DNA from 2 places in the Streptomyces sp. NPDC052020 genome. Region 1 is predicted to be linked to the other one. Evidence: riboswitches for the same ligand, from Rfam matches in the RefSeq annotation. Region 1 holds a riboswitch; the other holds the start of a gene.
What was found. Region 1 has a riboswitch for thiamine pyrophosphate ahead of thiC (phosphomethylpyrimidine synthase ThiC). Riboswitches for the same ligand answer to the same signal wherever they lie in the genome.
Positions count from the first base shown of each region.

Region 1 (3,203 bases):
GGTGCGGGTCCGGAATGCCGCAGGGTGCCCCGGAGCGACGGGCGACGGCGGACGAGGACTGCCGGGCGACGGTGTCGGAGGGAGGGGGCGGGCCGGAAGGCCGCCCCCTCGTCACTCCGTCAGCCCTGTCCCTCGCACGGCGACGCGAGGTTTAGTCCGCGATCGGCAGATACACGCGGTTGCCCGAAGCCGCGAACTCCTTCGACTTCTGGGCCATGCCCTGCTCGATCTCGGCCTGGCTGCCACCGTGCTCGCGACGGATGTCCTGCGAGATCTTCATGCTGCAGAACTTCGGACCGCACATCGAGCAGAAGTGAGCCGTCTTGGCGGGCTCGGCCGGCAGCGTCTCGTCGTGGAACTCCCGTGCCGTGTCCGGGTCGAGGGCCAGGTTGAACTGGTCCTCCCACCGGAACTCGAAGCGGGCGTCGGACAGCGCGTCGTCCCACTCCTGCGCCCCGGGATGCCCCTTGGCAAGATCGGCCGCGTGGGCGGCGATCTTGTACGTGATGACGCCGGTCTTGACGTCGTCCCGGTTGGGCAGGCCCAGGTGCTCCTTCGGCGTGACGTAACAGAGCATGGCCGTGCCCCACCAGGCGATCATCGCGGCACCGATGCCGGAGGTGATGTGGTCATAGGCCGGCGCGACGTCCGTCGTCAGCGGACCGAGCGTATAGAACGGAGCTTCCTCGCAGATCTCCTGCTGAAGGTCGATGTTCTCCTTGATCTTGTGCATCGGGACATGGCCCGGGCCCTCGATCATGGTCTGGACGTGGAAGCGCTTCGCGATCCGGTTGAGTTCCCCGAGCGTCCTCAACTCCGCGAACTGGGCCTCGTCGTTGGCGTCCGCGATCGAGCCGGGCCGGAGGCCGTCGCCGAGGGAGTACGTCACGTCGTACGCCGCGAGGATCTCGCAGAGCTCCTCGAAGTTCTCGTACAGGAACGACTCCTTGTGGTGCGCCAGGCACCACGCCGCCATGATCGAACCGCCGCGCGAGACGATGCCGGTCTTGCGGTTCGCCGTCAGCGGCACGTACGCCAGGCGGACGCCCGCGTGGACCGTCATGTAATCCACGCCCTGCTCGGCCTGTTCGATCACCGTGTCCTTGTAGATCTCCCAGGTCAGCTCTTCGGCCTTGCCGTCCACCTTCTCCAGGGCCTGGTACAGCGGCACGGTGCCGATGGGTACGGGGGAGTTGCGCAGCACCCACTCGCGCGTGGTGTGGATGTTCCGCCCGGTGGACAGATCCATGACCGTGTCGGCGCCCCAGCGGGTCGCCCAGGTCATCTTCTCCACCTCCTCCTCGATGGAGGAGGTCACGGCGGAGTTGCCGATGTTCGCGTTGACCTTCACCAGGAACCGCTTGCCGATGATCATCGGCTCGATCTCCGGGTGGTTCACGTTCGCGGGCAGCACCGCCCGCCCGGCGGCGATCTCCTCGCGGACGACCTCGGGCGACACGTTCTCCCGGAGGGCCACGAACTCCATCTCCGGCGTGATCTCGCCCCGGCGCGCGTACGCCAGCTGGGTCACGGCCTTTCCGTCCCGGCCGCGCCTCGGCTGACGCGGGCGCCCGGGGAAGACCGCGTCGAGGTTGCGCAGGCCCCCGCGCGGCGAGGTGTGCTTGATCCCGTCGTCCTCGGGCCGGACGGGACGGCCCGCGTACTCCTCGGTGTCGCCGCGGGCGACGATCCAGTTCTCGCGCAGCGGCGGAAGGCCCCTGCGGACGTCGGTGTCAACGAGCGGATCGGTATACGGGCCCGATGTGTCGTACAGCGTGACGGACTGCCCGTTGGTGAGGTGCACCTGGCGGACCGGCACTCGCAGATCGGGGCGTGAGCCCTCGATGTACGCCTTGTGCCAGCCGATGGACTTCCCGGCCTCCGCGGACTGTCCGTCGACGGAGTCGTTCGTGGAGGCAGGCGTGCGTGCGTCCTTGATGGTCATGAGACCTACTCCCTACGCCGGCATTACCCGGTAACAGGTTCGGCGGTCGACGCAGCGGCTTCCGTCTGCCGACGTTCCGTGGGAAACATCACTCGTCTTCGGTGACGTTTCATGTGAAACATCGGCGGGACGGAGGTCAGCGCCCTCTCAGCCCGGTGCTCCGAGCTCCCGCGTGTACAAAGGTGCCCCCACGCTAGCGTTACTTCGGGCGCGGTGAACAGAGGGCCCCCCTGGTTCTTGCGATGATCGGTCGGTGACCACGACGCAGCATCCCCCCTATCCCCCGCCCGACCCGCCCCGCGGCCCGGGTGCAGGCAGCGGCCCTGGCGCCGGTGGTCCTGGTGCCGGAGGCGGACGCGGCCCCGGATCCGGGGGCGGCCATGGGCACTCGCACGGCCACGGACACGGGCATGGGCACGGTCCCGCGGCACCGGTCTCCCGGCACCTGCGCAAGGTCATCGCGGCGGTCCTCATCCCGTTCGCCGCGGCGGTGGTGGTCGGGCTCGCGGTGCTGTGGCCGGGCGGTGCGCCCCCACACGAACGCACCGGTGTCGGATTCGACCGGCAGACGCAGCAGGCCACGGTCACCCGGGTGCTCGAGGTGAGCTGCAAGGACGTCAACGCCTCGGGCGTCCCCCCGACCGGCGACACCTCCACCGCCGAGGGGTCCTCCGCGGTGCAACAGGCCGGCGGCACCTGCAAGAAGGCCACGATCCGGGTCGACACCGGCAAGGACAAGGGCCGGACGTTCACCGAGATCGTGCAGCCCGACCAGTCCCGGCAGCTGCGACAGGGCCAGAAGGTCGTGGTCGCCTACGAGCCCTCGGCACCGAGGGACCTGCAGTACTCGGTCGCCGACATCAACAGGCGCCTGCCGATGGCGCTGCTGGCCGGGATCTTCGCGCTCGCCGTCGTGGTCGTCGGGCGGCTGCGGGGTGTCATGGCGCTGGTCGCGCTGGCCATCAGCTTCCTGGTGCTGAACTTCTTCATCCTCCCGGCGATCCTCCAGGGGTCGAACCCGCTGCTGGTGGCCGTGGTGGGGTCGAGCGCCATCATGCTGATCGCCCTGTACCTGTGCCACGGCCTGTCCGCCCGCACCTCCGTGGCGGTGCTCGGCACCCTGATCTCCCTGCTGCTGATCGGCGTCCTGGGATCGCTGTTCATCGGCTGGGCCGCGCTCACCGGCAACACCGACGACAACACGGGGCTGATCCACGGCCTGTACCCGACCATCGACATGAGCGGTCTGCTGCTGGCC
Region 1 covers NZ_JBFAWY010000046.1:9,531-12,733, reverse strand. The annotation lists gene thiC (phosphomethylpyrimidine synthase ThiC) at 152-1,945, opposite strand; TPP riboswitch at 1,938-2,127, opposite strand; gene AB0L74_RS31030 (YibE/F family protein) at 2,199-3,203, shown strand, end outside.

Region 2 (3,203 bases), on a different contig from region 1:
GGTCGAAGACGTCGGCGGTCTGCCGGTAGATCTCCACCTCCAGGGTGGCGAAGGCGGGCCCGCCGAGGATCTGGACGACGCCGAAGGAGGTGAAGGTGAACAGGAACACCATCAGCGCGGCGGCGGCCACGGCGGGCGCCAGCGCGGGCAGGGTGACCGTGCGCCAGGCCGCCGTGCGCGAGGCGCCGAGCATCCGCGCCGCCTCCTCCTGCCGCGGGTCGAGCTGCGCCCACAGCCCGCCGACGGTGCGGACGACGACGGCGTAGTTGAAGAAGACGTGGGCGAGCAGGATCGCCCACACGGTGGTGTCCAGCCGTACGCCCCACAGCTCGTCCAGCAGCCCGCCCCGCCCGACCAGCGCGAGGAAGGCGGTCCCGACGACGACCGTCGGCAGCACGAACGGCACGGTCACCACGGCCCGCAGCACCTTTTTGCCGGGGAAGTCCAGGCGGGCGAAGACGTACGCGCCGGGCAGCGCGACCAGCAGGGTCAGCGCGGTGGAGACCAGCGCCTGCCAGGTGGTGAACCACAGCACGTGCCGGACGCCGGAGTCCGCCAGCACCTGGCCGATCCGCCCGAGGTGCCAGCCGTCGCCGTCCTTCAGCCCCCGCCCGACGATCGCGACGACGGGATAGGCGAAGAAGACCGCGAAGAACGCGACGGGCCCGGCCATGAGCGCGAGCCGCGCCGCGGCCTGGCGCCGCCGCCCGCGGGCGGCTACTTCAGAACGAGCGAGGTCCACGACTTGACCCACTCGTCACGGTGGTCGGCGATCTCGTCCGGGTCCATGGTCTGCGGGTTCTTCGCCTGCGGCCCGAACTTCGCGAAGTCCTCCGGCACCTTCGCGTCGTCCCGCACCGGGTAGACGAACATGTTCAGCGGCAGGTCGTCCTGGAACCGCTTGCCGATCAGGAAGTCCAGCAGCGCCTTGCCGCCCTCGGGGTTCTCGGCGTTGCTCAGCAGTCCGGCGTACTCCACCTGGCGGAAGCAGGTGTTGGAGGCGATGCCCGTGGGCGCCGTGTCGGGCCGGGGGTCGGCGTAGATCACCTCGGCGGGCGGCGAGGAGGCGTACGACACGACCAGCGGGCGGTCGGCCTTGGCCTTCTTGCCGGCGGCGGAGCCGGAGAACTCCTCGTTGTAGGCCTGCTCCCAGCCGTCGACCACCTTGACGCCGTTGGCCTTCAGCTTCTTCCAGTACTCCGGCCAGCCGTCGCCGTAGCGGGCGGCGGTGCCGAGGAGGAAGCCGAGGCCGGGCGAGGAGGTGGCGGCGTTCTCGGTGACCAGGAGGTTCTTGTACTCCGGCTTGATCAGGTCGTCGAAGGAGGCGGGCGGGGTGAGCCTGTGCTCGCCGAACCACTCCTTGTCGTAGTTGACGCAGATGTCACCGGTGTCGATGGGGGTGACCCGGTGCCGTTCCCCGTCGGCCCGGTACTCCGGCCCGATCCGGTCGGCGTCCTTCGGCTCGTACGGCTGGAAGAGCCCGTTGTCCAGCGCCCGCGACAGCAGGGTGTTGTCGACGCCGAAGAAGACGTCGCCCTGCGGGTTGTCCTTGGTCAGGATCGCCTTGTTCACGGCCTGGCCCGCGTCGCCGTCCTTGAGGACCCTGACCCGGTAACCGGACTCCTTCTCGAAGGCGGCGATCACGTCCTTCGACGCGGCCCACGAGTCATGGCTGACCAGCGTCACGGTCTTCGGGTCGCCGGATTCCCCGCCACCGCCGGACGACCCGCACGCCGAGAGCGTGACCAGGCCGAGTCCCACGGCCAGGATCGCGGCCTTCTTGGTGATGCCCACTGATGTCCTCCTGGGTGACCAGGAAGAGACGCGGCCCTGCCCAGACCCCCTGGAAGGTGCCCCGGGCAGGGCGCAACAGCTCGAGTGATGACCGATCTCCCTACCCAGAATGACCTGGGCCAGGTTCGGAGGGTCTGCGGCCGGTGCCGCACTCTCAGCGCTGTGGCGCTCCCCTGTCGGAATATGCGGATGTGGTGATGGTGTGCGTTCTTACGGTGGTCAGGTTACCGTTCGCTCGCGGCGAGCTGTCCGCACGCCCCGTCGATCTCCTGCCCACGGGTGTCCCGGATGGTGACCGGCACACCATGGGCGGCGATCGCCTCCACGAACGCCTTCTCGTCCTCGGGCCGCGAGGCGGTCCACTTCGAGCCGGGCGTCGGGTTGAGCGGGATCAGGTTGACGTGCACCGGCTTGCCCTTGAGCAGCCGGCCGAGCCGGTCACCGCGCCACGCCTGGTCGTTGATGTCCCGGATCAGCGCGTACTCGATGGAGAGCCGCCGGCCGGACTTCGCGGCGTACTCGAACCCGGCGTCCAGCACCTCGCGCACCTTCCACCGCGTGTTCACGGGGACGAGGGTGTCGCGCAGCTCGTCGTCGGGCGCGTGCAGCGAGATCGCCAGACGGCACTTGAAGCCCTCGTCGGCGAAGCGGTGGATGGCCGGGACCAGGCCCACCGTCGAGACGGTGATGCCGCGCTGCGACAGGCCCACCCCGTCGGGCTCGGGGTCGGTGAGCCTGCGGATGGCCCCGACGACCCGGTTGTAGTTGGCGAGCGGCTCGCCCATGCCCATGAAGACGATGTTGGACAGCCGGGCCGGACCGCCCGGCACCTCGCCGTCCCTGAGGGCCCGCATGCCGTCCACGATCTGGTGCACGATCTCCGCGGTGGACAGGTTCCGGTCCAGGCCGGCCTGTCCGGTGGCGCAGAACGGGCAGTTCATGCCGCAGCCCGCCTGCGAGCTGATGCACATGGTCACCCGGTCCGGGTAGCGCATGAGCACCGACTCGACGAGGGTGCCGTCGAACAGCCGCCACAGCGTCTTGCGGGTGGTCCCCTGGTCGGTCGACAGGTGCCGCACCACCGTCATCAGCTCCGGCAGCAGCGCCTCCCGGAGCTTGCCGCGGGAGCCGGCCGGGATGTCGGTCCACTGCTCCGGCTCGTGCGCGTACCGCGCGAAGTAGTGCTGCGAGAGCTGCTTGGCGCGAAACGGCTTCTCGCCGATCGCGGCGACGGCCTCCTTGCGCTCGGCGGGCGTGAGGTCGGCAAGGTGCCGCGGCGGCTTCTTGGCTCCGCGCGGGGCGACGAAAGTGAGTTCTCCGGGCTTAGGCATGGCGTTACCAGTGTCGCAGATCCACTTGGGTGACCCGCGGGCGTCACTCGCTACGGCTGTCGGTAGTAGCCGTCGCCG
Region 2 covers NZ_JBFAWY010000007.1:165,819-169,021, reverse strand. The annotation lists gene AB0L74_RS09625 (iron ABC transporter permease) at 1-742, opposite strand, end outside; gene AB0L74_RS09620 (thiamine ABC transporter substrate-binding protein) at 718-1,794, opposite strand; TPP riboswitch at 1,874-1,979, opposite strand; gene rlmN (23S rRNA (adenine(2503)-C(2))-methyltransferase RlmN) at 2,019-3,125, opposite strand.
Region 2: another riboswitch for thiamine pyrophosphate. It lies ahead of AB0L74_RS09620 (thiamine ABC transporter substrate-binding protein); the one in region 1 lies ahead of thiC (phosphomethylpyrimidine synthase ThiC).